2 regions of the Ruminococcus sp. 1001136sp1 genome follow, and region 1 is predicted to be linked to the other one. Evidence: predicted binding sites of a transcription regulator. Region 1 holds the regulator's gene; the other holds the start of a gene.
The links. The regulator NrdR, encoded in region 1, represses ribonucleotide reductase genes. The targets are predictions, from matches to a motif close to CACNANATNTNGTG.
Positions count from the first base shown of each region.

Region 2: nrdD (anaerobic ribonucleoside-triphosphate reductase) is a predicted target of NrdR. The motif match lies at 18,604-18,617, and genes of this name have one in related genera.

Region 1 covers NZ_JBDPGY010000009.1:186,244-194,306, forward strand. The annotation lists partial or broken gene dctP (TRAP transporter substrate-binding protein DctP) at 1-769, shown strand, start outside; gene ABHC48_RS10165 (LysE family transporter) at 890-1,483, opposite strand; gene pap (polyphosphate:AMP phosphotransferase) at 1,791-3,266, shown strand; partial or broken gene ABHC48_RS10175 (DUF6783 domain-containing protein) at 3,296-3,346, opposite strand; partial or broken gene ABHC48_RS10180 (DUF6783 domain-containing protein) at 3,323-3,430, shown strand; gene sigG (RNA polymerase sporulation sigma factor SigG) at 3,533-4,312, opposite strand; gene ABHC48_RS10190 (YlmC/YmxH family sporulation protein) at 4,457-4,714, opposite strand; gene nrdR (transcriptional regulator NrdR) at 4,916-5,365, shown strand; gene ABHC48_RS10200 (leucine-rich repeat domain-containing protein) at 5,691-8,063, shown strand, end outside.
Region 2 covers NZ_JBDPGY010000003.1:123,247-146,539, forward strand. The annotation lists gene ABHC48_RS03985 (GGDEF domain-containing protein) at 1-618, shown strand, start outside; gene ABHC48_RS03990 (GGDEF domain-containing protein) at 676-2,217, shown strand; gene ABHC48_RS03995 (ATP-binding protein) at 2,214-5,828, shown strand; gene ABHC48_RS04000 (MATE family efflux transporter) at 5,925-7,295, shown strand; gene ABHC48_RS04005 (M56 family metallopeptidase) at 7,502-8,758, opposite strand; gene ABHC48_RS04010 (hypothetical protein) at 8,772-9,176, opposite strand; gene ABHC48_RS04015 (5'-3' exonuclease H3TH domain-containing protein) at 9,458-10,504, shown strand; gene ABHC48_RS04020 (fibronectin type III domain-containing protein) at 10,708-15,516, shown strand; gene nrdG (anaerobic ribonucleoside-triphosphate reductase activating protein) at 15,629-16,138, opposite strand; gene nrdD (anaerobic ribonucleoside-triphosphate reductase) at 16,370-18,559, opposite strand; gene ABHC48_RS04035 (carbohydrate ABC transporter permease) at 18,992-19,855, opposite strand; gene ABHC48_RS04040 (sugar ABC transporter permease) at 19,857-20,735, opposite strand; gene ABHC48_RS04045 (extracellular solute-binding protein) at 20,985-22,214, opposite strand; gene ABHC48_RS04050 (hypothetical protein) at 22,694-22,951, shown strand; gene ABHC48_RS04055 (AEC family transporter) at 23,085-23,293, shown strand, end outside.

The DNA.
Region 1 (8,063 bases):
ACTGATGAACGGAGACCCGGTACAGATTTCCATGCATTCCAACCTGATTTATTCTGCATTTGATCCGAGATTTAACGTAGTCTCCCTGCCGTTTATTTATGATTCTGTGGAAGACGCAGATGCCAAGTTTGACGGTGAGGCAGGAGAGAAGATGAAGGAAATCCTCAGTGAGTATGGACTGCATTGCATGGGTATTGCGGAGAACGGCTTCCGTGAACTGACCAACAGTGTGCGTGAAGTAAAATCGGTGGACGATATGAAGAACCTGAAAGTCCGTGTTGCAGGCTCCAATCTTCTTATGGAATGCTATAAGAGATGGGGGGCAGATGCAACCAACCTGAACTGGTCCGAGACTTACACAGCCCTTCAGCAGAACACCGTAGAGGGAGAGGAGAATCCGCTTCCTGCAATCGACGCAGCCAGTGTACAGGAGGTTCAGCCATACTGCTCCATGTGGGATGCCATCTATGACTGTCTGTTCTTCTGTATCAATCAGGATATCTATGATGGCCTTACACCAGAGCAGCAGGCTGTTGTAGACAAGGCTGGAAGAATGGCTGTTGAGTATGAGCGTTACATCAACCGCTCCGGTGCCAATGAGATCATGAACCGCTGGGAAGAGAAAAATGGCGTTACCTTTACCGCAAAAGAGGATATGGATATTGATTCCTTTAAAGAGGCGGTAGAAGGCGTAGACCAGTGGTTTGTAGAAGAACTGAAAAACCAGGGATATGACGATGGTCAGGAACTGGTGGATGCATTTAAGTAAGACAGCATAAGCGTGTATCAATTTGATACATGTGCCTCATAAATTGAACAGTGCCCTATAGAAAACACCTCCCGGAATGTGAGTGACCAACATATTCCGGGAGGTGTTTTTGGGTCTGTCTTACAGTAAGCCAGTGATCCTGAGAGAGCACCACACCAGCAGCAGGGCCATGATTCCATTCATCAGCTTATAATGACTGCTGTAAAATCTTTTCAGTACATTTCCCGCAAATGCCCAGATTAGATTTCCCAGGGCTCCAAGAAACATCAGATATACAGCGAAGCAAAACAGTATAGGAACCCTTGCCTCATAGGGCAGAATATAAGCGGAAAACATGGTCAGCCCATAGATGATGATCTTTACATTTATCAGCTGCAGGAAAAATCCCATCAGCCAGGTTGGCTTTTTGTCCTGGACATTGTCAGAGGGCGGAATCCTGCGCCAGGTCTGAAAGGCAAGATAGAGTACATAAGCTGCGCCTAGATATTTCATAACCGGCTGGATCCCTGGAATGATTTTCCCAAGAGTACTGCAGAACAGTCCGGAAAGACACATCAAAGTGAGAGATCCGCTCCAGATTCCGGTCATAAAGCGGATATTACCGGAAATGCCGTATTTGCTGGCTGTGGACAGCAAAAGAATATTATTGGGACCAGGCGACCAGACGGTAAGGATGGCAGACAGGGTCATTTCTATGAAGACAGATAAAGGCATGGGACTTCCTCCTTGGGTAAGTTTAAACATCTGAGCTACGAAAAGAAAGGCGCAACATACAAAACGCTATGTGTTCGTAAAACCTACACAAAATATGATTTTTAATAATAACACAAAAATATCGGATTGTATATAAGAGGATAACGATCGCAATCGAAATTCGGTTAAATGTTTGTTAAATTCGTGCAAAATGGGAATGATTATGTTATAATGCAGAAAATAATATGAATATAAAAAAATAGAATTTGCTTTTAACAGAAAAAATGCTTTAAGTTTGAAAATAATAGTACGTGAGGAGGACGTGTTTATGCTGAAAACCTGGATCCCGGAGGAGATTCCGGAAAAAGAGGAGTTGAAGAAACGGATTAAAGAAGCTGGCGAGAAGCTGTATCAGCAGCAGATGAAGCTGAAAGAACACAAGCTGCCTGTGCTGGTACTTTTTGAAGGCTGGGGGGCATCTGGCAAAGGTACCACAATCGGCAGAGTGATCAAATACATTGATCCCCGTTTCTTTAAAGTAGCAACCATGTCAAAGCCTACAGAGGATGAACTGCGCAGACCATTTCTGTACCGGTATTTCAATCAGATTCCGGAAGCCGGCAAATTTACCTTTCTGGATTCTGGCTGGATGGAGCAGACCTGCAAAGACTGTCTGAATGGTCTGGAAGAAGAGGATTATGCAAAGCGGATCGACAGCATCAAACATTTCGAGCGACAGCTCACAGACAACGGTTATCTGGTTCTGAAATTTTTCATGCAGATTGACAAAAAAGAGCAGACCAGACGTATTGAGAAGCTTAACAAAGAGCAGGATACAAAATGGCGTGTGGATGCCTTTGACAAGTGGCAGAACGAACATTACAAACATTGCCAGAAGGTTTTCGACCGCTATCTGACAGATACGAATACTTCTATTGCACCATGGTATATTATTGATGCAAAAGACCGCAACTTCGTAGAACTTCAGGTTCTTGAAATAATGGTAAATAACATTGAGGTAGCCTTGCAGAACAGCACACACAGCGCACCGCTTCTCCCAAACATTTTTCCGCTTGAGAAAATGCCGAAGCTTTCGGAAATCGAACTGACAGACAAGGTGATCGAGGATGAAGAATACAAGAAAGAGCTGAAGCATCTCCAGAAGAAGCTGGGCGAACTGCATAACCGTCTGTACCGCAAGCGTGTGCCGGTGATCATTACTTATGAAGGCTGGGACGCAGCCGGAAAAGGAGGCAATATTAAGCGGATCACAGAAGCCCTTGATCCCCGTGGCTTTGAGGTCCATCCAATCGCCAGCCCGGAACCTCACGAAAAGGCGCGTCATTACCTCTGGCGCTTCTGGACCAGATTGCCCAAAGACGGTCACATTGCCATCTTCGACCGCACCTGGTATGGCCGCGTAATGGTAGAGCGTCTGGAAGGCTTTTGCAGCGAGAACGACTGGAAACGTGCCTACAACGAGATCAATGAATTCGAGAAGGAGCTGTCCGACTGGGGTGCCGTGATCATCAAATTCTGGGTCCAGATCGACAAAGACACCCAGCTGGCCCGCTTCACCGACCGTCAGAACAATCCTGAAAAACAGTGGAAGATCACCGACGAAGACTGGCGCAACCGCGAAAAATGGGATGCTTATGAATGTGCTGTAGATGAAATGCTTGCCAAGACAAGCACCACCTATGCACCATGGCATATCTTGGAATCTGTAGATAAGAAGTATGCGAGAATTAAAGCTCTTAAAATTGTAATAAAAGAATTGGAAAAGGCATTAGAGCGTACTTGAAAAATCATTCCCGCAATCTGCACGCCCCACTTTGCGGTATATTTTGCCCGAATTCGGTTGCCGTAGCCCGCTACGGCGCCCTCATCCGGACAAAATCTCCCACAAATTGTGACGCACATCTTGCAGAAGGCCTTTTTCAAACGCATTCTGGAATAGCAGCATAATAAGCAAAATCGCTGGTCAACAACCAGCGATTTTGCAATATATATTCATGCAGCAGACCATTTAAGGGGCGGATTTCGTGATGCCGGGATCCATGATTTCCGTCACGCTCTCAGATAATTCCGCATGGTTTTAAGTGCATTCTTTTCCAACCGGCTGACCTGTGCCTGGGAAATCCCGATTTCCTGGGCCACCTCCATCTGGGTTTTGCCCTCGTAAAAACGCAGATCAATAATATGCCGTTCCCGCTTATTCAGCCGGTTTATAGCTTCCCGGAGGGACAGATTTTCTACCCAGGTCTCCTCCTTGTTTTTCTTATCGCTGATTTGGTCCATCACATAAAGCGTATCCCCGCCTTCCGTATAAACCGGTTCAAAAAGTGACACCGGATTCTGTATCGCATCCATAGCATATACGATCATCTCTTTATTTATCCCTATTTCGCTGGCAATTTCCGCAATGGTAGGCTCCCTCAGATTTGTTTTCATATAGGTTTCTTTTGCATAAATTGCTCGATAAGCAATATCCCGCAGAGACCGGCTCACCCGGATACTGTTATTGTCACGAAGATACCTTCGTATCTCTCCAATGATCATAGGCACTGCATAAGTGGAAAATTTTACATTCAATGTAGTGTCAAAATTATCAATTGCTTTTATAAGCCCAATGCAGCCAATCTGAAAAAGATCGTCCATATTTTCGCTGCTGTTGGAAAAACGCTTGATCACGCTGAGAACCAGCCGCAGATTTCCTTTAATGTAAAGTTCCCTGGCTTCTTCATCACCCTCCTTGATCCTGCGAAAAAGCTCTTCTTTTTCTTCTGCCTTCAGTACCGGAAGCTTCGATGTATTGACTCCGCAAATTTCAACTTTGTTAAGTGCCATTATTTGAATCCTCCTTTTGTGCATCGCGAAGCGTGCTGCTGAGAACGAAGTGAACAGTAACAATGATTCTCACGTGGGAGGATAAATATTCTTTTTTCGGGAAAATATAAAAATTATTGCCCCTTGACAATTGGGAAAATAGAATTAAGCCTTTTTACAGCAATACTTTTCATCAATTTCTACCAGGATAATGTCATCTCCGATCTGCCGGATACAATTCCATGGAATTATATATTCACTTCCGGCTCCCCAGAAACAAAAGCAGAAACTGCCAGGTCCGGGAACCACAAGGGCGGTAATACATCCGGTTTCACAGTTAAATTCCACATCCACCGGACAGCCAAGTGTACGGCAGGTACAGATATTGATCACTTCTTTTTGCTTTAATTCGCAAATACGCATGAAAAGCACCTGTTTTTTATGATATTATGCAAAAAGTCTGAAAATATGTATGGAGTTTATTGACATACTTTCTATGATTAAAGTATAATAAGAAATAGGTAATTCAGTCCGTTTTATGTTACTGAGCGAACAGAAAAGAGGAAAGTCTGCTGCCCGGATTGTATGGCAGAAGGGGAGACATGAGGAAGGGGAAATAAATACATGAGATGTCCATACTGTAATCAGGATAATACAAGAGTAGTAGATTCAAGACCAGTGGAAGAGACCAATTCCATAAGACGCAGAAGACTGTGCGATTCCTGTGGAAGAAGATTTACCACTTATGAGAATGTGGAGACAATCCCGTTAACCGTAATCAAGAAGAATCTGAACCGTGAGCAGTACGACCGCAATAAACTGATCAACGGTGTCCGCCGCGCCTGCTACAAACGTCCCATTGCCAGCGATAAGCTGGAAGCCATGATCGATGCCATAGAAGGCGACATCTTTAATGCCGAAGATAAAGAAATCTCCAGCACGAAAATCGGAGAAATCGTGATGAGCCATTTAAAAGATCTGGATTCGGTGGCGTATGTGCGATTCGCTTCTGTGTATCGGGAGTTTAAAGATGTCAGTACCTTTATGGATGAATTGAAGAAATTTTTAAATTAGAAAAATCCTCGCCAGAGAGCGGGGAAACCGGCTTCTGCTCCGGAATCGAAAATTATTCTAGGCATCTTTCCGGTCTTGAACCAGGACAGCCGCCCTATACACTTCTGGACTACTTTGGTGATGATTTCCTTCTTATTATTGATGAGTCTCACAAAACAGTTCCACAGGTAGGTGCCATGTCAGAAATCTCCATAAAAAATGTAGAATTGCTGTTTTTTTACAGCTTTTCACTTTTTCTGCTGTAAACATTATCATTATGATTGCAACTCTACCCAAAACTTATTATAATAAGAATCATGAAAAGCAACACAGCAAGGAGAAACTTATGAAAAAGATCAAAAAACTGACATCCCTATTATTTTGCTGTCTGTTTTTATATCTGCTGGCATTTCCAGGACAGGTACAGGCAGCCTCTCTCACCCCTACTGCGCAAGATAACCTTAGTGTTAAATTAAGGCGTTCTTCTGACCTTATTTCTATTTCCAACGGCTATATGCGAGTATTCCGCAAAACAAACAGCGTCGGTATTGAATACTATGACAACAGCCTGCAGATTACAGACAAAAGAGAAATTCCCATGGAGCTTCCTTTATGGGGTGGTTTTTATGCAGGATCTGATGGATATTACCTGGTAGAGGGACAAAATAACACCGCCGAAGATAATTCCGCCGAGGTTATCCGTGTCATCCGATATGATACAAACTGGAATCGCAGCGGTGCGGCTTCCATTACAAGCAATCCGGATTTATTTGGAGGAGAGGTTCGCTATCCATTCGATTACGGATGTGTGGAAATGACAGAAACCAACGGAACTCTCTATATTGTAACCGGTCATGAAGGCTATGTAGATAAATCTGTTGGACAGGGACATCAGGGATTCCTTATGATTGCCGTTGACCAGGCTTCCATGACCGGAAAGATCGTAAGCTGTGATCTGTGGCACTCCTTTGCCCAGTATATCAAATCGCAGTCCTCTTATCTGTATGTTCTGGAGCAAAGCGAAGGTTCCCGCTGTACCAAACTTTCCAGATACGACAGTACCACCCTTGATGAAAAAACTATCGAGCTTCTTCCTTATGGTGGTTCCCGTACTTCCGTATGGGCACTGAACTGCTACGCAAGCGTAGATGGTATGGCTGTTTCTGCTGACAGTGTACTGTGTATCGGAACGACCATCGACCAGTCCCAGTATGACAATGTGACAAGTGACACTCCTCATAATATTTACCTTACAATTACTCCTGTTTCCGATTTTTCAAAAGAAGCAACCTCTGTAAAATACCTTACCAACTACACTGGCAATGGAAAGAGTTTTATGGGGGTAAAGATCACTCCAATCACAGAAAACCGTTTCATGATTTCCTGGGAAGAATATGAAAATACAGACGATTCTTCGTCAGAAAATTACGCATCTGCTGATGATTCTCTTTCTTCCAGTACTCTTCATTACCTCTTTGTTGATGGTAAGGGAAATGTACTTAGCAGGGAATACACCACTGCTGCGCCCGTATCCGACTGCCAGCCTGTCGTTAAAGATTCCAAGGTTGTTTACTACGCCTCCAATGCCAATACTGTTAATTTTTACTCTATTGATGCAAATGACGGCACAGCCTCCAAAAAGATTTACCGTACTGCAGGTGAAAATGCTACCTGGGATTTTGCAAATGGTGTTCTCACTATTTCCGGTCAGGGTGCACTTAATATCTCCACGGATGAAAACGATCGTTTCCCCGTTTCTTCCACTCAGGGAGGCTACAGTTTCTGGAGCGGCACGGCATGGAAGTCCATGAAAAATCAGGTAAAAAAAATAGTTATAAAATCCGGGATTACCAGTATTTCAGAAAATGCATTTAATTATCTGCCCAATCTGAAGGAAGTCGTAATTGAAAACGGTGTCCACACTATTGGAAAGGAAGCTTTTGCTTTCTGCTCTAATCTTGAAACAGTCACTCTGCCAGACAGCGTAATCAACATCGGGGATGACATTGTATGGGAAGGCTCCTACTGGTATTCCGGCGGTCATGTATATTACGCCACCATTTATGCCTCCTCTAACTCAGCTGCCATTACATATGCACGTAAGAACAACATTGGTTATGCCTGCGACCTTTCTCAGGCATCTGTAACCGGAGTTAAAGCGACTTATGCTTATACTGGAAAAGCTCTAAAACCAGTTCCAACTATTACTCTTGGAAAGCAAAAACTTATAGAAGGACAGGATTATAAAGTTACCTACAGCAATAACAAAAAAGTCGGAACTGCCACTGTAACCATTACAGGCCAGAACAACTATTTTGGAACTATTACCTTAGATTTCCAGATTACCTCAAGTTCAAATAACAAAGATGATAAACCTCAGACTACAGTAGTGAAATCCTTCAGTGATTCTTACAATGTCTACACAGTTAATAAAAATGGTACCTCTGTTACTTTAAAGCGGTCAAAGTCCAAAGCCATCACGACTGCAGCAATTCCTTCCTCTGTGAAGGCAAACGGTCGGACCTATAAAGTCACAGCCATTGCTTCCGGAGCTTTCAAAAACTGCCGGAAGCTAAGACAAGTAACCATTGCCAGGAATATTTCTTCCATCGGCACCAGTGCTTTCCAGGGCTGCAGTGCTTTACGGACTGTAAAGATTGGCTACAAAGTTTCTTCCATTGGCAAAAAAGCATTCTACGACTGCAAGGCCCTTATTTCT
Region 2 (23,293 bases), on a different contig from region 1:
GAAACGGCTACAGTTGTATTACAGATCATAAATACCATTGTGACGTTTGTGCTTATGGCTGTAGCGTGCAGTATGTTCAGCTCCAATGTGGAATCTGCGGAGAAGAAGCTGGTGTTGTATAATGAGCAGCTAAAGAAACAGGCAGGGACCGATCCGCTGACAGGTTTGTGGAACCGCCGTCAAATGATGCAGTATATTACGGAGAAGCACAGGAAAGAGCCTGCTATGGCGTTTACCATTGGTATGGGCGATATTGATTTCTTTAAGAGGATCAATGACCACTGGGGACATGACTGCGGAGATGCGGTACTGGTATGGATCACACAGCATATGAGCCGGGAATTGGGTGAGCATGCCAAATTGTGCCGCTGGGGAGGCGAAGAATTCATCTTCTTTTTCCCGGACATGAACGGAGACGAAGTATGCCTTATGCTCAACACTCTTCGCATGAAGCTGGACAATGATCAGTTTGACTGGAGGGGAGAATGGATTCCGGTTACTATGACGTTTGGCGTGGAGGAGAATGATTTCAAGTCCAATATAGACACCTTGCTGAAAAATGTGGATGCGAAACTTTATATGGGCAAAGAACAGGGAAGAGACCGGGTGATCTATTAAACTCACCGGGTCTTTTGTCGAATTAACAACAGTAATAAGCAGGAGAATAAAACTTGTATGTATACAGTTGAAGAAATAAAAAATAAAGTAAAAACAGGAACCTGGACAAAAGAGGATGTGGCACGCTGTGTGGAGGAGCTGAAGCAGATATCGGATTTTACTGTTTATACAGAAGAAATCTATTATATAAGTTATGGGATTTTTGCCTATAATTTTCGGGAATATGCTTATCCTCTGATCGAAATCTGCCGGGAGGCCGGAGTTCACATGGAGCGTTCCAAGGAGAAATCCAGACTTTATCTTGCCCTGGTAAGACTTTATTTCTGCCTTGGTTTTCCCCCGAAGATTGTGGAATATGGCCTGAAATATGCCAATTCCGGATTTACCTTAAGATCCCCTCTGAAATCCGTTTATAACACTATCGTAGCCGCTTTTTCAGACTGTGGGCTGTTTTTTGAGGCGGATTTTTATCTGGAGAAAATGATGGATATTTCCAGACTGGATCCCTGTGACAGCAGTGTGGATTTCTGGAATTCGGATACTTTAAATGAGCTGGTCTATTATGACAGCAAGGTTTACGTGAAGCTGGGCATGGGAGATGTTGCAGGCGCGGAGCAGGCGGCAGTGGATATGCAGGCGATTCTTACAGAACGGGAGATTCCTGAAGATGGCAGAGCTTTTTTCCTGCTTCAGAAGGAATTTACGGACTTGTACCTTCGTCTTTACCAGCAAAAAGACAAGGCGGCCATTGCGGAAGAATTCAACAGTTATATGAAGAAAATGGAAGCCGGGGAGGGTGCCAGGGATACCTTAAGCTTCTGCGTCTGCTATTTCGGAGAGTTCCTTCAGGTAATGGCGGAGGAAGAACGCTGGGACGATATTATACGTATTGGCAGCTACATTAAGAATGCCAGGAATTTCAGCGGAAGCTTCTGTCCGGTTTATAAGTTTATGCGCACTGCTGCATACAGAAGTGACCGGGAAGAGCTTCGGAGACAGATACCGGAATTCGAGAGAATGTATCTGGAGTCTCTGGAGCAGGAGAAGGAGAATTACAATCAGATGGTACGTCTCCTTACCCGTGAGGAGCTTCGGATTGAACGCCTGAAGGTGTCCATGGATAAGGATGCCCTTACCGGCTGTCTGAACCGTGCGGCTTTTGACCGCAACAGCAAGCGCTTTATGAAGAATCATAAGAAGGGCAGCCTTGTATTTATTGACCTGGATTATCTGAAGCTGATCAATGACTGCTATGGCCATGAAAACGGAGACCGTTATCTGGTGTGTTTTGCAGAGAATATGAAGTGTGCTATGGACAGGCAGGATCTTCTGTACCGGTATGCAGGAGATGAGTTCCTTATTTTGTCTGCACTGGAGCCGGAGCAGATCCAGGGACGGTTAAACGAAATTCTGGAAAAGAGCCCGATCCATTTTGATATTAACGGAGAAAGCCGCAACATCAGCTTTTCCTATGGCGTTGTGGCATTTGAGGAGAAAAAGGGAAAAATCGAAGATCTGGTAAAGGAAGCGGATCAAAGAATGTATCAGTGCAAGAGCCGGAATCATAAGCGTATTTCCAAAAGAGGTGCGGCGGAATGATCACGCGGGAAAATATTATTCATTTTTACACCAAATACAAAGAAAATCTGAAGAAGGAAGATCAGATTCAGGAGAATCTGCTGAAGGCAGAAGACCAGGAGGCGTGGATCGAAAATCTGAAGAACAAATCTAGAATGATGCGCAGGCTTTACATTGAGAATGAGGTACTTCTGAATTTGTATATCCGCCCCTTCCTTGATGGGGAGGCGAGCCTGAACGAGGAACTGGCAAGAGAATTTCTGCATCAGATCCGCATGGCCGATGATGAGGGCTATGAGGATAACCTTGCCATGCTGGAAATTCTGGAGCTTCTGGATGGATATTTTCAGAAAAGTGATGATCTGGATTCTTATATCTGGACCCTGAACCTTCTGGGAAATTTTTACAACCGTCCTTTCAGTGATGAAGATGGAAAGAAAGGAGCCATGTATTTTGACAGACTGCGGGCACTTTCTTCCAGATATTTTGAGATTGAGGATTTTGACGTAAGGAAGCGAATCCTTTTTTCTTATTATAATTTTCCGGTAGTGTTGATGAACTTTAATTTTGACACGTCCAGGGAGCTTTTGCAGTACATTGATGAGGCACTGGAATTTTATAATGATGAGAAAGTCCGGGAATTAGACGGAGAGCGGTTTGATTTTGATGAACTGATCGAAGAACTGAATTATGATCTTCTTGGAAATTCAGTCCTGAGATTTACAGTGAGGGAGATTGATCCGGAGCTTCTTTCCAGAGCATCCCGGGTTCTGGAAGAATATTATCAGCGTGAGCTTGAGAAGAATCCGGAGCCCTACGAAATGCTGGATGAAATATACTGTAATTATAAGTCCTGTCTGTTCTATCAGGGTAAGATAACCTGCACAGAGCTTCTGGAGGATTATCGGAAATTCTGTGAACACAGTATGGAGCATGACGATCTGGACAGCCAGGAGGGAGTGTCTTTTTCTGACAGCCGCTATTTTCAGGTTGCAATCAACCATCTGCCGACGATTCTGGAATTGTTGGAGAAATATGCGGATGAATATCATGGAGCACCAGATCTCCGTGATTTTTGTGTATCCAATTATGTGCATGCTATTCGCAGGCTGTCCAGAACAGAAAACGATACCTTTGTAAATGATGTAGTATGGCGTTCTCTCAGGGATGTGTTGAAATATATTACCGGAGATGAAATAAACACCCTGGTTCTTATGCAGATCATGGTAAGCCGGGATGAGGGCACTGCCATGCACAGTGCAATGGTGGAGCAGATTGCCAGGCGAATCCTGAATGTAGTGCTGAAAAAGCGGCCGGAGCTTCTGATTGGAACCTTTGGATATGAGAACGTGGTGGAAGTGCTGGAAAATCAGGAGACCATTCTGGACTATGTTTCCCAGTCCGCACAGCTTCTGGATATTGGAATGATCGGACTTGCCTCTATTGTGAACAAGCAGTCACGGCAGCTGACCCAAAGAGAAAAGAATGATATTCTCAGCCATCCCTGTGAAGGGGCTAAATTCGTTGAGGAGATTCCGGCTCTTCGCAAATATCGGGATGCTGTTCTGGGACATCACAAATCCTGGGATGGAAAAATAGGATATCCGGCAGATTTTGACAATACCAGGTCAAATGTGCGTTTCCTTATTGAAATACTGCATATCAGCGATTGTCTGGATGCAGCCACTGACTTTGTGGGACGAAGCTATAAGAATGCCAAGAAGCTGGAACAGGTAGCAGAGGAGTTTTCCTGGGGAAAGGGTTCTGTTTATTGTCCGGAGCTGGTGGAGCTTCTGGAAGAGGACAAAGAACTGCAGGCAGATCTCAGATATCTGCTGGGAGCGGGACGCATCCGTACCTGTTATTCTGTATATGGAAAGGCAGTAGACCAAACTGAAATAGAAGAAAGCAGGTTGTTTACAGATATTGAAAACTGGGAAGCCAGCAGCCGGAAGCAAAGTGATGAAGAGGGAGATACGATTCTCGATTTCCTTCACAAAAGCGGAAACGAGAGCCGTCAGCTTCTTGGAGCACTGGCAAGGAATTCTCTGATCATTTTGTATGTGGATATGATGTCTGGCGAATACAAGGTATACTACCGCGGAAACCAGAGACTTCTGGATAAAAAGATTCCGGACGGTTATTACGGAGACTTCCTGAAAGAATATCTGGCGCCAAACTGCGAACCGGGTGATTGGGAAAAAGTACGGCTGAAAATCAGACTGTCAGAGCTTTCCCATATATTTCTGGAGCAGGAGGGCAGCTATGAGTGTGAAGCCCGGATCAGGGTAAAAGATGCTTACCGCTGGGTGCGGTTCCAGTTTATCTGCTTGGACGAGGAAAATGTTATGCCTGGCATGATGACTGTGATCGCGACAGATGTTCAGGAAAGCCACAGCAGAAATGAACAGCTGATGAACAGTCTGAAGGAGGCATATCAGTCTGCAGAAGAGGCAAACAAGGCAAAAAGCATTTTCCTCAGCAGTATGTCCCATGACATCCGCACTCCTATGAATGGAATACTTGGTATGACCCAGATCGCCATGAATCATCTGAACGATCCTGCGCGTATTCTGGATTGTCTTCAGAAGATCGATGATTCTTCCAGACACCTTCTGGAGCTGATCAATGAGGTTCTGGATATGTCGAAAATTGAGAGTGGGGATACGACGCTTCATGAGGAACCACTGTACCTGAGCAAAACCATGAAAATTGTGGATGGAGTATGCCGTCAGGCAGCTGTTGACAAACACCAGATTTTTGATATGGATATAGAAGAAATCCGGGACGATCATGTGTTGGCAGATCCGGTAAGACTCAGGCAGGTTTTGATCAATTTGATTTCAAATGGAGTGAAGTATACGCCTGAGCATGGATGTGTGCAGGTAAAAGTAACCCAGGGCAATAGCTTTGCAGAGGGCAAAGCAAGCTATTTTTTTGTGGTGAAGGATAATGGAATCGGAATGTCGGAAGAATTTCAGAAGAAGCTGTTTGAGCCTTTTTCCCGCGAAGATAACAGCATGACAAATGCTACCCAGGGAACAGGACTGGGACTTTCTATTGCCAAGTCTATCATTGCGCAGATGGGTGGAAGTATTGAGGTAAAGAGCATTCAGGGGAAAGGTACGACTTTTCTTGTGCGGCTGGATCTGAAGCTTGTGGAAGAAGAGAAGGAGGCTGATCAGGCCTTACTGGCAGCAGAGGCTGGTGAAGAGAAGAAAAAAGATCCGGGCTTTTTGAAGGGACGCAGGATCATGCTGGTGGAGGACAATGAGCTGAACCGGGAGATTGCTTACGAGCTTTTGTCCGAATCCGGTCTGATCGTGGATGTGGCAGAGAATGGACAGGAGGCGATCAAGCTTCTTGGAATCAGGCCGGAGAATTATTATGAACTGATCTTCATGGATATTCAGATGCCGGTGATGAATGGGTATGAGGCTACGGCAAATATCCGTGCAGGAGAGAGCGATTACTGGAAAAATATTCCGGTGATCGCCATGACCGCAAATGTGTTCCAGGAGGATGAGAGCCGGGCTGCAGAGTGTGGAATGAGTGATTATGTAACTAAGCCTATTGACATGAATGTGATTTATTCTGTCCTTGAAAAATGGCTTCGGGGACAGAAAGGATGATGTGCGCCAGTACCTGCCAGAGCTTTTTATATACTCTGGCAGCAGACCGGAAGGGGCTTCCGGTGGTGCTGGCATATGAATGAGGGAGCGATAGAGTTGAGTAAGAATAAGTACGAAATTGATATGTGTAACGGAACCATTATGGACAAGCTGGTTTCTTTTGCCATTCCGCTGATGGTTTCCGGAATCCTGCAGTTGATGTTCAATGCTGTGGATATTATTGTGGTGGGACGGTTTTCCGGCAGCCAGGCCCTAGCAGCAGTTGGTTCTACTACCGCTTTGATCAATGTGTTTACCAATCTTTTTATTGGTGTTTCACTGGGAGCTAATGTTTTGGCTGCCAGATTCTATGCGGCAGGTAAGGCAAAAGAGATGTCGGAAACGGTACATACGTCTGTGACACTGGCCTTGGTCAGTGGTGTGGCGATGGCTGCTGTAGGACTTGTTTTTTCAAGATGGGCACTGGAGGTTATGGGAACCCCTGCGGATGTGATTGACCAGTCCACTTTGTATATGAGGATTTATTTCCTGGGAATGCCGTTTTTTATGCTTTATAACTATGGTGCAGCTATTCTGCGTGCGGTAGGGGATACCAGGCGTCCGCTGATGTTCCTGGTCGTGGCTGGTGTGACCAACGCGGTGCTGAATATGATTCTGGTGATCGTGTTTCATCTGGGTGTTGCAGGTGTTGCCATTGCGACCATTATTTCCCAGCTGATTTCCTGTATTCTGGTTCTTAGATGTCTGTATATGACGGACAGCAGTTATCAGCTTCGGTTTTCCAGATTGTGCATGAAGAAATTTTATCTGGTACAGATTTTCCAGGTGGGAATACCGGCGGGAGTGCAGAGTACGGTTATTAACATTTCCAATGCGCTTTTGCAGTCTTCTGTAAATTCCTTTGGTTCCACTGCCATGGCTGGTTATACGGCGGCGAATAATATTCTGGGATTTTTGTATGCGTCTGTAAATGCGGTCACTCAGGCCTGTATGAGCTTTACCAGCCAGAATTATGGCGTTGGGAAATATAAACGTATGGACAGAGTGCTGCTGGACTGCGGAATCCTGTCTTTTGTGATCGCCCTTGTGCTGGGATGCGGCTCTTACATGTGTGGCGGTGAGATCCTGAAGGTTTACACAGAGGATCCGGAGGTTATCCGATGCGGTGTGGAAATTCTTTCCATCACCACAGTGCCCTATTTCTTATGTGGAATCATGGATCTTTTTCCTGGCGCTCTCCGGGGAATGGGACATTCCGGTGTGCCTATGATCCTTTCTATTATCGGTACGGTTGGTACCAGAATTGTGTGGATCTTCTGGATATTCCCACAGCACAGAAGCCTGTACACCTTGTTTATTTCCTATCCGGCCTCCTGGTTCATTACCATTGTGCTGCAGGTGGTCTGCTTTGTGTTTGTGAGACAGACGGTGCATGGACAGCTGAAAGGTACCGGGAAAGCGGCGTGATGGAAAGAAAGAAGAGAAATGTTATAATATGTTTCTGAAACGGGTAAGAGCCAGGGAAAGCGAAACGCTTCCCTGGCTCGTTTTTAGCTTCCGTTCCCTCTGAGCTTCACGAAAGATAATAATGGAAAATGACATAATTGGGTAAGTGTGAATGATTTAATAATTCGGCTGGGCTAACTTCCTCCCATTAAAGTTAGTGCAGGCGATTATTTGTGTGGGCATTTGGCGTAAGTTGTTGTGCTTACGTAGTCCATGATGACAAGATGATTGCATTTTTGACAAATTTTTGCAGTATAGCGTTTTACTTCACAACCACCATTACTTTTGGGATAATGTCTATCCGCGTATCCCTCTTTAAAATCATGTGTGCATATAAGGGCACGTGTTTCTAAATCGGAAGAAGTAACTGGAACTGAAAAATGATCTTCTGTTTCAAAATATATATCTGAGTTTGAAAACTGAGAATCTAAAGTGTTCACTTCTTCAAAAGAAATAGAGGATTCAGTAATTGGAGAAAATACTGGTGCTTCCGTCGTCTGCATCGGCGCATACCCAAACACCGTAGTCCCACTCAAAAACACAGATGCCAATATTGCAGCAGCAGTACCAATTTTACTGGTTTTCCTATTCTTCCTCATAATAAATTCCACTCTCCTTTTCATTGTATGTTTGGCCCCCAATAAGTTGTTTTTCCAGACTACAGGAACCTGCCTGTTTCTTACGGAAAGATTCACGAGAGCGACTGCGTAGGCTTTTTTCTCCTCCGTGGCGAAACCTTCGGTGGCGGCTTGATCTGCAATGTTTTCGGAAAAGCTGGTGTAAAGCAGAAGCGTAAGCAATGTTAACGGATTATAAAAATGAAGGCAAATGGCTAACAGGCAGAGCAGCTTTACAGCTGAGTCATGGCAGCACAGGTGTGAATATTCGTGCCGCAAAATCATTTCTGACAATCGGGAATCCTCAAGGCTCTCCGGCGCGACAATGAAAGGCTTCAGGAAACCTATAGTATAAGGAGAACCAATAAGGGGAGAAATACGGTATTCTACATCCCCGATTCCAGGTAAGAAACAAGTTCTTTTCTCAGTAATCTTTTTCAGCTTTCGCGTGAGCAGGTGATACTTTATGATTTCGTAAATACTGAAGCCTGAGATTAAAAATAGCCAGCATAATCCAATCATAAGAATCCAGTCGGACATCCATAATGAGATTCCGTGATAAGAAATTGATCCTTTGTCATCAAAATTGATGTAATAAGAGATGTTTGCAAGAGCATCTGTTCTTCTCAAAACATCCATCGGCATCAGATATTTAACCACCTGAAACGGTATCAAATACCCCGCCAGACTCAGAAACACCAGGTTCCGGCCAAGCCGGTATGAAAATTTTTTCCTTTGGAGAAGCAATAGCAGGAGACAGATGATCAGTGGTACTGTTCCTGCTATGCTCATACAGATTAAAAGCATGCAAGTCCCTCACTTAAAATTTGTCAATAAAATCCAGCAAGTCCTTCTGATCCTCTTCGCTGAGACCGGAATCTTCTGCAAAGGCACAGAACAGACAGGTAAGTGAATTTTTAAAGCTCTGGAAATCAGAATCTCCAGAATCCCTGCAGCTGGTCTGGCGATTTTTTATCAGCTCCTTCATCGCATTCCGGAACAACTGGTTCTTCTTATCAAGCTTTCGTCTAAGCTGCAAACAGTGTACGAAGAGACCTAAGGTTACCAGAGGAAGGCTAAAGGATAACAGAATTGCTTTCGCCAGGTAAAAGGCAGCAGCCGGCTGATCCAAATTCGGAATTCCGTTCATCATGCAGATCAGTAGCGAGTATCCGGTGACGATCACAAAAAGAACGCCGGATAAGGTTAAAATTATTTTTTTCATTGAGTACCTCCTCATTCTACGTAGAAGCGGGAATTCAGAAATAATTTTGTTTTCTGCTCCCTTCACTATATATACGAAAACCAGAGAAAGAAATAACACGAAATCTGAAAAAATTTTTGGAAATTTTTCAGATAAGATAAATTTATGGTATACTTACAGAGAGATTGAGAAAAATTACAGGTCTGATATCATATCAGATATTGAAAAGACACTTCCTGACAGTGTGTAAAAATCAACGCTTTGTTAGGAGACTGTCAAATAATCATAGAAGGAGAACAATCATGCCAAAATTTCTGATCATCGACGGCTCCTCCATGCTGTCTACATCCTATTACGGAAATCTTCCCAAATCTATCCTTTTCGCAAAGACGGACGAGGAAAAAGAGAGACACTATTCGGAAATCCTGCACACCTCCGATGGAAAATACACAAATGCCATGTTCACCATGCTTCGCACCCTTCTGGCTGTCTATAAGAAGGTAAAGCCGGAATACGTGGCATTTACCTTTGACATGACAAGAGATACTTTCCGCCGTACCCAGCTTGGCGCCGATTTTTACAAAGCCAATCGCAAGGAGACTGCCCAGCCATTAAAAGAACAGTTTATCCAGATGGAAGAGCTTCTGAAAGCAATCGGTTGTCCGGTATTTATGAGCCAGGACTATGAGGCTGACGATTATGCGGCATCTCTTGTGGAGAAATTCCAGGGCCCGGATCTGCAGACTTATGTGCTTACCAAGGATCACGATTATTTTCAGCTGGTAAGCGAATATACCCGCATGTGGCGTGTTGTTACGAAGGATAAGCTGGAGAATTTAAAGGATGCATATGGCCTGTTTGGAAAAGAGGCTTACGAGGAACTCCCTTCTAATGTATTTGAATATACACCGGAAATTGTCTGTTCTGAGGAAGGGGTATATCCGGAACAGATTCCTGTGCTTCTGGCGATCACTGGAGATCCAGGCGATGGAATTCCAGGCTGTAAGGGCGTTTCCTCAGCAGCAGCGCCGCTTGTAGCAGAATATAAAACCCTGGACGCGATCTATGAAGCAATTGAGGACTGCGAAGACGTGGCAAAGAAAGAAAAGGAACTGAATACTTTCTGGAAAGAAAACCTTGGAATAGGCAGAAGCCCTCTGAAAGCACTGAAAACAAATAAAGAGATGGTATACTTAAGCGAACAGCTGGCAACTATGAAACGTGACATTGAGATAAAAGAAAGCCTGGAAGATATGCGGCTTCATATTAATGCAGAAGAACTGATCAGACAGTTAAAGCGCTACGAAATGAACAGTATTTTGACGGAATATGAAAAAACACTAAAATAGTCAAAATGTAAAGAAAACACTTAATTGTCAGAAAAAAGAGAAAATATCAGAAAAATACAAATGGGTGTTGGTAATGTGTGTTTATTTACACAAAATACATAAATTATTCACAAAACGCTTGCCTAAAACGGAGTAATACGCTATAATTTCCCCATACTACTTATTGATCAATTTCAATAAATTTAATTCATGGAGGGAAATGTATGAAGAAAGATTTGAAAACACTCAATAAGTCTGTTGCCATTGCAATTGCAGCGGCAATGACCGCAACTTCCGCACCGACACCACTTCTGGCGTCAGATTTTACAGATGGAGGAGATTTCGTATCTGAGTCTCCGGCAGCGGAAGCGGACATCACAGAGGAAGCTGCTGTAGAGGCAGATGGCTTCGGAGATGAAACCGCAGTGGCAGCTGTTACCGAGGAGGGCTTCGGTGACAGTGAGGCAGTTGCAGATGCAGAAGAGAGCGGAAGCACCGATGAGGTTGCTGCTTTTGATGCAGAGGCACCTGGCAAGATTGGACATGTTGCATTTGATGAGGAGGATAAGAATGTCCTTATCTGGTATGCGGACCAGAAGGCAGATGAATACCAGATCCGTGTAACAGACGGAGAGTACACTTACCGCTACAATTATAATGCAAGCGAGCCAGAGACCGGTTATCCGTCCACAGTCAACTTAAGCTATAGTCTTACAAATCTTACCATGCGGCCGTTCAAGGTTGACGCAGAAGGAAACCTTGTATACAAACCAGACGGTAAAGACGGATATATTGCAGGTCTTGAGAATGGCAAGACATACAAGGTTTCCGTTCGCGCCGTAAACCGTAACAGCGCAGATGGAACTGTTGCATATGGTGAATGGTCTGACGCTGTAGATTATACCTACGCAAAGAAGGTCGCTGAGCCGAAGAGTGTGACAATTTATGCAGCTGAAAGAAAGAATCAGATTCAGGTATCCGGCGAGAACCAGAACCTCGAGGTTTCCATTAAGGATGAAGCTGGAAATGAATATTATTCTTATGCATATGGAGCAAAGGAACCCTCCTATGTAACTGCTTCAGGTAACTGGCTCAATTTCTATGAGAATTACGGTTATCTGCTTAAAAAGAACGACACCACAGGTCTTTATGAAGTCGCTTCTGATGCAGACGGAAAATATATCGGTGCTTTCCAGAAAGGCAAGAAATATACCGTTAAAGTCCGTGCATATACAGGCTCCGGCGGCGAGAAGAAGGTAGGCGACTGGTCCAATGAGCTGGTTGTAGAAGCAGATGACAGCGGCAGTCTTGTACCAGAGAAGACCGGTAATTTCAAATACAACGATGAATATGAATATGTAAGCTGGAACCGTATCCAGAATACATATGTATCCCAGTACGAAGTTGAAGTAGATGGAAAAGTTGCCTTTACAACAGATTCCAATTATTCCTATCCAAACTTCTATTTAGGAAGAACCTACGGAGAGTTCAAATTTGAAAGAGGTAAAACCTATACCATCCGTGTCCGCGGAATTAATTACAGATATGAGAATGGTGCAAACAAGAAGCAGGAAGGTGAATGGTCTGACGCTTATACAGTAACTTATAAAGCTGTAGATACAAGCCTGAAGAAAGTCTCCGGTGTAACAGCTTCTTCTTATGTTCTCAGCTGGAATCCGGATAAGAATGCAGACAGCTATGAGATTAAGATCACAGACGAAGCTGGACGTGAGTACTTTGAGTCGCTGGCATCCGATCGGAAGAGTGGCCGTTATACCAGAGTAAGCGGCACCAGATATTCATTTGATGACTCTGATTATAACACTTATACAAGTGTAGACGGAGTTCTGGAACCTGTTATTTACCCGGCTACCGGTCAGCCTGTTTATGCATTTGAAGATGGAAAGACTTATAATCTTTCTGTTCGTGCTGTTAAGATCGGAGATGATGGCAAGGAAGTATACGGAGACTGGTCCAATGCATTTGCATACAAAGTAACCGCTTCAGATGCAGGTACCAGTGAGAAGCCTGCAGCTGTTTCCGGTGTAACCGTAAACACAGAGGACAGTGAGCCAACCCTGCGCTGGAATGCACTTGACAATGTAAACCGCTATGAAATCCTTGTAAAAGATTCTGCCGGACGTGAATACGTGCGCTCAGCTTCTCTGAAGGATGACGGAACTGTTGATAAGACCTATTACAGCGTCGGTCGCAGTAATTTCCCAAGTGTTTCCCTGTCAAAGCTTAAAGATGAAGATGAATATCTGTATACATATACAACAGATCCTAAGGTTTCATTTGACCGTGTAAGAGATGAGAATGGCGATCCGATCAAGGCAATGGCTCCTGGAGAATCCTATACCTTCCAGGTACGTGCAGTACGCACTTATACCGTTGATACAGACGGAAAGAAAGTCACAAAGACAGTAGAGGGCGACTGGTCAGCACCGTCCGCAGCATTTACTGTAGATGCTCTTCAGCCGATCACAGATCTTCAGTATGTGAAAGCTGACGACAATTACTATTATTTCACATACAGTGCAAAGGTTGATTTAAACAGCGTATGGTATCAGATTGCAACAGGCACAGAATTTACTACTGCAACTATGGCAAGTGACTGGAGCCGCGTCTATTATGATGGCTCAGCTGGTTCTGCGAAACTGAAGATCAGCAAAAACAACGGTAATCTGGAAGCAGGAAAAACCTATTATGTTCGTGCAGTGAGCAGTGCAGACAGACCGGAAGAGGAAGAGGTTGCAAAACTGAAACCTGCAGCAGTCTCCTTCACTACAGATGCAGAAAAGGCACCTAAGAATGTGACTGGCTTAGAGATGTATAAAGAATCTGAAAACAGCTTCGAATTCCGTTTTGATGCTGTTCTGGAAGATGGCGACTCTTATGAACTCCAGTACACAGATAAGGCACAGCCTTCCGAAGAGGACTGGGTAACAGCTTCTTCCAGTGGTTACTATGATGAAGATGAAGATGAGTACTATGAGGATGATGATGCACTTACATTGAGAAAATCCTTATTAAAAGAAGGAGCAACCTATGTAAGAGTTGTCGCTTATGTAAAAGACAAGAGCGGAAACAAGAAATACGGTACTCCTTCCAATGTAGTAGCTGTCAATGTATCCAAAGCCACTTCAGCGATCAGTAACCTGAAGCTGGTTGAGAAAACACCGGATGGTTATGTATTCTCCTATGACGGAACTGTAAGAAAAGAAGAAGATGTAGAATTCTGGTATTCCGAATCACCTGAATTTGTAAATGATTACAAGGTTACAGATTGTATTTCTGGTGAGAATAATAAGGCAACACTTTACTTTGAATCACTTACACCAGGCAAGACCTATTATGTGCGTGCCCGTGTAAAAAATGATAAGGCAGCTACACTTGCACAGAAATACAGTGCATACACAAATACAGCATCATTTAACGCTGGTATGCCGAATATATCTGTAACAAATGTTATCACAGCTAAGACCGTTACCTTAAAGATGAGCGCTGAAAGCGGATCAGAAAGCTGGCTTACCGGCTATCAGATCCAGAGAAAGAATGGCAAGAAATATAAAACAATTGCCAAAACTACAGACAGCGTTTATAAGAACACCAAACTGAAAGCAGATACCACCTATACTTACAGAGTAAGACCATATTATTATGATTCCGAAACAGGCAAGACCACTTATGGAGCATGGGCTTATAATAAGGTTACTACCTGGGGCGGTGCGCTGAAACTGAAAGCAACACCTAAGAGTACAACTTCTGTAAAACTGTCCTGGACCAAGATCAAAGGTGCTAAGGGATATGAGATTTACAGATGTGAAGGATCTTCTATTGGAGATACTGTAGCAGCTGGCATGGCCAACAATTTTGCTAAGTATAAACTGATCAAGACTACAAGTGCAAAGGCTTCCAGTTATACAGACAAGAAGCTTCAGAGCGGTATGGATTATCACTATCTTGTAAGAGCTTACAAGACTGTAGGAAACAGCAAGTATTACATTGATGAAGGTGTATATGCAAATCTTAGCTTCGAGATGACTACCGTTAACAGAATTTCTTATGCAAACGGTAAGATGAAGTTAAGCTGGCAGCCGGTATATGCAGGAAAGGGTTATCTGGTTGAGAAGAGAAATGAAGAGACTGGTGCATGGGAAACCTATAAGACACTGAAAGCTTCCACATCTTCCATTACATTCCCGGCAGCAGATACGGAAACAACCTATCGTGTACGTGCATACAGAGGACAGGAATACAGCAATGAAATCAGAGCAACAGTTAATCCTGTTTTAGCAACTCCTGGCAATGTAAAAGCGGTTGCAAACAAAGCAGATGGAAGTATTACTGTAACATGGAATCCGGTAGCAGGTGCTGATTACTATCGTGTATACAGAACCACCTCTTCTTGGAACAGATATAACAAAGACAGCAATTCTTACAGCTATAGTTACGGTTCCAGTACAACTGTTCCGAATTATGTTGCTGATTCCACAACAGTCAGCGGATATAAATTCGTTAGTGAACTGAAGGAAACGACTATTACAGATCGCGAGATCAAGTACACCTATAATGGTGCAACAAGCACAGAGTACAAAGGACCGAAAGCAGGAGTAAAATATTACTATTATGTAATTGCTTACAAGAATGGTAAGTCCTATGAGTACAAAGATTCTGCTGACGCAACATACACAAGTGGTGCAAGCAAATCTGCAAGTGCTATAGTTTCCACAGCAAAGATCGCGAAGCCAACCAGTCCAAAAGCGAAAGCAACAAAGGGCAAGATTACTGTCAGCTGGAAGAAAGTAACAGGAGCTACCGGATATCAGGTATACCGTTCCACTAAGAAAGGTTCCGGATATAAACTGGTAGGAACTATTACAAAAGGCTCCACAGTGAAATACGTTGACAAGAGCTCCAAGAAGGCTGGAACCAAGTATTATTACAAAGTACGCGCCGTTGGAAACAACGAAGCAGGTGTTCCAATCTATTCTTCTTACAGTACACCGAAATATGCGAAAGCAAAATAAATAAAGTGTAATAAAATCCCCCTCCTGTTAGACAGGAGGGGGATTTTGGGTTACCCGGATGTAAAAACTAATGCAACTATTCGAATGCAGATATAAGAAAAGAAGACCCGTATCACAGGCCTTCTTTAATAAGCTTACCATCCTTTAAATGCAGAATTCGCTGATTACTGCTCCCTCTGAACTGAAGGGAGAGGTTTTTCAATTCCTGAATAAACTCTCCGTCTACCAGAACGTCGATGCAGGAGAGCATCCGGTCTGTAAAAGGAGTGTAGATCTTACCTCCGGGAACCATATCTTTGTCAAAAAGATATCCACTGTAACACCAGATGGATTTATCCGGAAAGGTACGTCTGATTTCTTCCAGAAGCTCTGCCAGCACAGGCTGGTTCTCTGGCTCAAATGGCTCTCCTCCAAGTAAGGAGAAGCCCTCTATATAAGAAGGAGCAAGCAGCTCCAGAATCTTATCCTGTATCTCCCGGGTAAATGGCTTACCGTAGTTAAAATCCCACGTAGGTGCGTTAAAACAGCCCTTACAGTGGTGCCTGCAGCCAGATACGAACAGGCTTACACGCACGCCTGTGCCGTCTGCTATGTCGTAGGATTTAATGTTTCCGTAGTTCATAACTGATTCCTCTTTTCCTTCTGTGCCTGATAATCAAATGCACACATCTTGCAGAAAGCCTTTTTCAAACACGATTCAGGACTTTCATAGTAAAATACCATTATGCAAAAAAATCCGGACAGAAATCAAAATTATGAAATTCAGAAAACTGTCCGGAGTGTTATGTTCAGTGGTAACGTTATATAAGGTTCTGTAAACGTAGTTCACAGAAAACCCGGGAACCATTACTTATTACAGATGTAATACACGATCCTTGATCTCCTGGGTACGTCCCTGGTTCCAGAACTGGGTACCGATGTATCCGCAGGTTCTTCTGGCAACGCTCATCTTGTCCTGATTGCGGTTACCGCAGTTCGGGCATTCCCAGATCAGCTTGCCGTTCTCGTCTTCTTTGATCTGGATCTCTCCGTCATATCCGCAGACATCACAGAAATCACTCTTGGTATTCAGCTCTGCATACATGATGTTATCATAGATAAACTTCATAACAGAGAGAACTGCCGGAATATTCTGCTTCATATTCGGAACTTCCACGTAGCTGATGGCTCCTCCTGGAGAAAGCTTCTGGAATTCAGACTCGAATTTCAGCTTGGAGAATGCGTCGATCTCCTCAGTAACGTGAACGTGATAGCTGTTTGTAATATAATTCTTATCCGTAACTCCTGGAATGATGCCAAAACGCTTCTGGAGACATTTGGAAAACTTGTATGTGGTGGATTCCATCGGAGTGCCATATACAGAGTAGCTGATGTTCTCAGCTGCCTTCCACTGGGCACATTTGTCATTGAGGCGCTGCATAACCTTCAGCGCAAACGGACGAACCTCAGGGTCTGTATGAGGCTTTCCGTACATTCTCATGCACATCTCATGGAGACCTGCATATCCAAGTGAGATCGTAGAATAGCCGTCATAAAGAAGCTTGTCAATGGTCTCACCCTTCTTAAGCCGTGCAAGAGCACCATACTGCCACAGGATCGGGGCAACATCGGAAACTGTGCCAAGAAGACGCTCATGTCTGCAGCGGAGTGCTCTGTGGCAAAGCTCCAGGCGCTCCTCCAGAATCTCCCAGAACTTATCAAAATCGCCGTCTGAGGAGCAGGCTACATCTACAAGGTTAATGGTAACAACACCCTGGTTAAAACGACCGTAGAACTTGTAGGAACCGTCCGGGTTCTTCTGTTTCTCCTCAACGGTAAGGAAGGAACGGCATCCCATGCAGGTGTAAACATTGCCGTTTTTTAACTGGCGCATGATCTTGGCTGAGATGTAATCCGGAACCATACGCTTGGCAGTACATTTCGCTGCAAGCTCTGTGAGGTACCAATATTTGGAATCCTCGTGGATGTTATCCTCATCCAGCACATAGATCAGCTTCGGGAATGCAGGTGTGATCCACGCACCGCGCTCGTTCTTAACACCCTGCATACGCTGCTTCATAACTTCCTCGATGATCAGTGCAAGGTCATCACGGGTGCGTCCCTCCGGAACTTCATCAAGATACATGAAAATCGTTACAAATGGTGCCTGTCCGTTACAGGTCATAAGAGTGATCAGCTGGTACTGGATCGTCTGGATACCACTCTGGATCTCATCCTTCAGTCTGCGTTCCGATACCTTCTGGATGATCTCATCATCAAGAGGCTCACCGCAAGCCTTACGTTCCTCGATTACCTTGTTACGGATCTTCTGGCGGCTGATGTCTACAAAAGGAGCCAGATGGGCGAGAGAGAAGGACTGTCCGCCGTACTGATTGCTGGCTACCTGTGCGACGATCTGTGTGGTAACGTTACATGCGGTAAAGAAGCTGTGAGGCTTCTCAATCAGTGTCTGGCTGATAACCGTGCCGTTCTGGAGCATATCCTGCAGATTGATCAGGTCACAGTTATGCTCACGCTGTGCGTAGTAATCGGAATCATGGAAATGAATGATTCCCTCGTCGTGAGCCTTTACGATCTCCTCAGGAAGAAGAACACGCATGGTCAGGTCCTTGCTGACCTCGCCTGCCATGTAATCACGCTGGGTAGAGTTAATAGTAGGGTTCTTATTGGAGTTCTCCTGCTTGGCATTCTCATTAATCTGGTCAAGAAGAGCAAGGATGCTGTCGTCTGTGGTATTGGACTTGCGGGTAAGCTCTCTCTTGTAGCGATAGCGCACATACTTCTGTGCAACCTCATAACCGCGCATCTCCATAATGCCGGTCTCTACCATATCCTGAATATCTTCCACATTGACAGCGTGGGAGGATTCAAGGGCACGGGTGGCAATCATATCAGCAAGCGCTGTGATCTGGTAATGACTCAGCCTGTGAAGCTTGGAAACCTCCTCATTCGCTTTTTCAACGGCGTTGATGATCTTCGCCTTATCAAAAATAACTTCCACGCCATTTCGTTTAATGACGTTTGCATTGACCTCAGTACTCATTCTTTCAAATCCCTCCATATATTGTGTTTAAATCTTTAATTACATACTAGATGTTGTGCACTATCAATATTACAGTATTCTACAGAAAAGTCAAGGTCAAAACCATTGATTTTAAAAATCTGTGAAATGTGCTGAATTTTCGTCAGCAGGACAGAAGAATCATTCGGTGATCTCCGGTATAGAGTTCCTGAAATGTGCGGAATCATCGGGGTTATTCCGTATGTGAAATTTTACCGTACACAATAAAACAGTTACTGGATGACCAGTAACATGCTTTGTATGATTTCGCGCCGCAGCTGTGAACAATGTTCACAAAAACACCTGGCGGAATACTGCCTTCTGAATAGTTACGGGGCATGAACAAAGGGCTGCCCTGGGCAACCCTTTCTCGCGTCCGCATCTTCCTCTATTATACTTGGAAAAAAATAAAAATCAACCCTTGACACCACCAGAAGTGAGTCCTCCAACCAGATTTTTTTCAATTCCGACGAACAGAATTACAACTGGAACAATTGCATAGAGGGAAGCAGCAAACAGATACTGCCACTCGATCATATTGTAACCATTGAAAATATTGATACCAACGGTGAGAGGCTTGAAGGTATCAGTGGAGATCAGTGTCAGTGCCACTGTATATTCGTTCCAGGCGTTGATAAATACGAAAATAAGCGCTGTAACGATACCAGGTGCAGCAACAGGCAGAAGGATCCTTAAAAGGGCATGTACGCGGTTACAGCCGTCAATAGTGGCAGCCTGCTCCATCTCAGGGGAGATGCTCAGGAAAGTACCGCGGAGCAGCCAGATAGCAAATGCCTGGTTAAATGCTGCGTTGATAAAGATCAGGCCGATAATGCTGTTGGTAAGATGGAACGCCATCATAACCTTGTAGATACCGATGAGAAGTACAACCGGTGCGAACATCTGGGAGACAATAACAAATCCCAGAAAAGCAGTCTGGCCTTTGAATTTCATTCTGGACAGGGCATAAGCAGCTGGGATACCGCAGACCATAGCCAGAAGAGTGGAGCCTCCTGCGATCACAATGGAGTTCATCATGTAATTGCTCATGGGAGCCAGCTTCCATACGTCTGTGAAGTTGGACCAGATGGCCTCAACAGGGAAAATAGTTCCATTCATGGAAAAGATTTCCGCGCGGCTTTTAAGAGCAGTACATACAGTTACAAAATATGGGTATAAAGTTATCAGACAGATGGCGATGATCACTACATAGAGTAATACACGCAAAACTGTGTTTCTGGTATTTTTTTTCTTAACTGAAGCATTGGTGTTTGCCATATTATTCGTCTCCTTTCTTCAGTACGGAAACCATGTACAGGCTGGCGCAGAAAAGAAGAATCAGGAAGCCGATAACAGATACGGCTGCTGCCTGTCCCTGTTTGCCATTGTAGAAGGCCAGTTTGTACAGATAGGTAACCAGGGTGTCGGTACGGTTGGCAGGGTCACCCTTGGTGATGGTCCATATGATCGGAAAAGAGTTAAATACGTAGATAATGTTCAGGATGGTACTGATGGTAAGATTCGGACGTACCAGCGGGATGGTGATCTGGAACATTTTCTGCCAGTAGCTGGCTCCGTCTACGGCTGCTGCCTCATAGTAGCTGGCATCAATACTCTGCAGACCGGAAAGTACGGTAAAGGTTACAAATGGAATGGTAACAAAAATACCGCAGGCAATTTCCCAGGCGAAATAAGCACCGGCAGTAGGAGTCCAGTTCACAGCGTGGTCAATAATGCCAAGCTTCATCAACAGTGTATTTAAGGTACCGTAATCTGTGTCGATGATGAATTTCCAGATACTTGCCTGAACGATCAGGGTTGTGGCCCATGGGAAAACAACAACGGCACGTGCAAGCTTACGGCCTTTAAATTCATTGTTGAGGAGGATCGCAAGGATAAATCCAAGGAGTGTGGAGATGCCGACTACGGCAACGGTCCACACAAGGGTGTTTTTCAGCACCATGGCAAAAACAGGGCTGCTTGTTACCTTGCGGAAATTTTCCAATCCGGCGAAGCCTTTGATCAGACCAGCTTTGCTGACGTCGCTTAAGGCCATACGGAATACAAAGATAATAGGAACCAGGATGAAAATTGCCATGAGAAGGACACTTGGCAGGATCCATACATATGGTTCCACTTTTTTGAATTTTTTCTTCACAGGGATACCTCTCTTTTTATAAAAATAGCGTTGACGCTGCGCAGACAAGCACAGAAAACGGCGTTTGTTACGCAGAAAAACAGAACCTTCTTGTGACAAATACAAGAAGTAGTGTTTGCTTCGCAAAAAGGTGGAACCTTCTTGTGCCTGGCACAAGAAGTAGCGTTTGCTTCGCAAACTTAAAAATGGACCGGACCCGTAAGTCCGGCCCATTATCTTCCTCGTAATGGGAAAAACAGTGGATTAAGATCAGCCAGCGATTTCTGCCTGAAGGTCATCCAGTAATTCCTGAACGTCGCCGCCAAGAAGAGCATTCTGCTCTACGTTGATAACGCCCTGTTTTACATCTGCCCATTCTGCTTTCGCTGTTGGATAGAATTTACAGCTGTCTAAGATATCAATCCAGCTTGCCATATCTTCGTTAGCTGCTGCGAGAGCCTCGCCGCCGGACTTGGTTGCCGGAAGGAATCCCTCCATGTCAACCCACTCTGTATAACGAGCATCATCATAGAAATAATCAAAGAATGTGGAGATAGCAGCTTTCTCATCATCTGAGTAGTCGTTATCGAAGCACATGAAGCGGTCCATAACACCTGCAGATACAGACTCGCCTGTATTGGAAGGAATGGAAGCAACGCCGTAGTTTACTTCATTTCCGCCTGTAGCAATGTAGGTAGGTAAGCTGTTCGGTGCGATGAGCATAGCTACTTTGCCAGCGCCGAACATATCCTGCAGATCATAACGGGTATCGTTAGCAGGATCGGTGTTTGTGTAACCGGAATTTACAAGATCGATTGCGTACTGGATTGCTTCAACGTTCTGCTCACTGTTCAGTGTCCAGTTACCTTCATTGTCAACAAATCCGCCGCCGTTGTTCCAGGTGTAGTATGCGAATGCTGCCTGACCTTCGTCAGTAGTCATATCGATACCCCATGGATAAATGCTGTCATCATAAGCTTTAAGGGCTTCACAAGCAGCTTTCAGCTCATCCCATGTAGTAGGAACTTCTACGCCTGCTGCATCAAGGATGTCTTTGTTATAGTACATAGCACGTGCAGATGCAAGATCCGGGATAGCCCATACAGTTCCGTCTACTTCAGACTGTGCAAGGAATGCATCGTACATCTTGCTGTAGGTCTCTTCAGAAACAACGTCCTGGATCGGAAGAAGGAGATCATCTGCCTGATAATCTGCGAATACGTCGATATTCAGGACATCAGGAGCTTCGCCATTGGCGATACGGGTATTTACTACGGTGTAGATATCGTTCCAGGAAACAACCTCTACGTTCAGGTTAATGTCCGGGTTTGCTTCATTAAATTCTGTCACGAAGTTCGCCCACCAGTCAGCAGTCTGCTGGCCATACTGTGCAGCAATGACGTTTATGTCTACTTTGTCTGCGGCGGATGCGGTGACCGGAGCCATGGAGAGAGCCATTGATAAAGCTGCGCCTGTTGCTAAAACCTGTTTCATTTTCATAAGTATTACCTCCCTTTAGATACGAGTTGAGGCATTCCATAGATACATCCTTGTACCAAATGGAGTGCCTCTCTGTAGAAAATAGCATACAACAAAAACAGTCAGATGTCAACAGAAATTGGTGAAAAAAACAATGAAAAATATCAAAAACAAAGAAAAACACAACGAAATACACAAAAGAAAAAACAAAAAAACACAAAAGCCATGGAAAAAATGTAGAGAGTAGAATAAAATAACAGATAATTTATAAAAAATTATACAAAAAACGAGAAGTATGGTACGAAATCATACAAATCAGGATTTCTTTGCTCACGAAGAAATTACGATAACCAGGATTTGGTTAAAATGTGGTTTGACATTTCAGGGGCGGATATTATACAATCATATTTAATCGAAAAAAATTCAGGAAAGGAGTATGCGGCAGTCAAAAAGAACTGAGAGGGTAAGCCCTGATGGCATGCACTGCTGCAGAACATAAAATGGAAGAATTATACGCTGCAATTGAGAAAAAAATCAAAGCTTCCGGTTATCCGCGTGAGATTTCCGGTGCAGATGTGTATGATGATATCTGCGACCAGATCGAGGGAAAAGAGAACGGAAGCTATATTCTGCTGTCCAAGTTTGAGGATGATGTAATCTTTGAGTATCATATCACGGTAATGGATGATGATTTTAATCTCGGGGTTCTTACCATGCGTACGCCTGAGGGAGTATTTGAGACCGATTTTGATGAATAAAAGAACTATTCAGACACGCTCTGGCAGAAGAGTTTGCCATACGAAATATCCTGTAAGGTAAGAAATCAGGAAGAGTCTGGATTAAGAAATACCAAAATACAATATTAAGAAATACATAGAAAGTGTGCATAGAATGAAAGTATTGGAAATTATTTTGCCCGTACTGGTGATGATCCTTCTGGGTATGGCCTGCAAGCGGCTGAAACTGCTGGATCAGAATGGAATTAACAATATGAAGCTTCTGGTGACCCAGATCATGCTTCCTGTGGCAATTTTCCATGCCCTTGCTACGTCAGAATATAATAAAGAAACCGGAATTCTGGTTGGAATTATGTTTGTAAT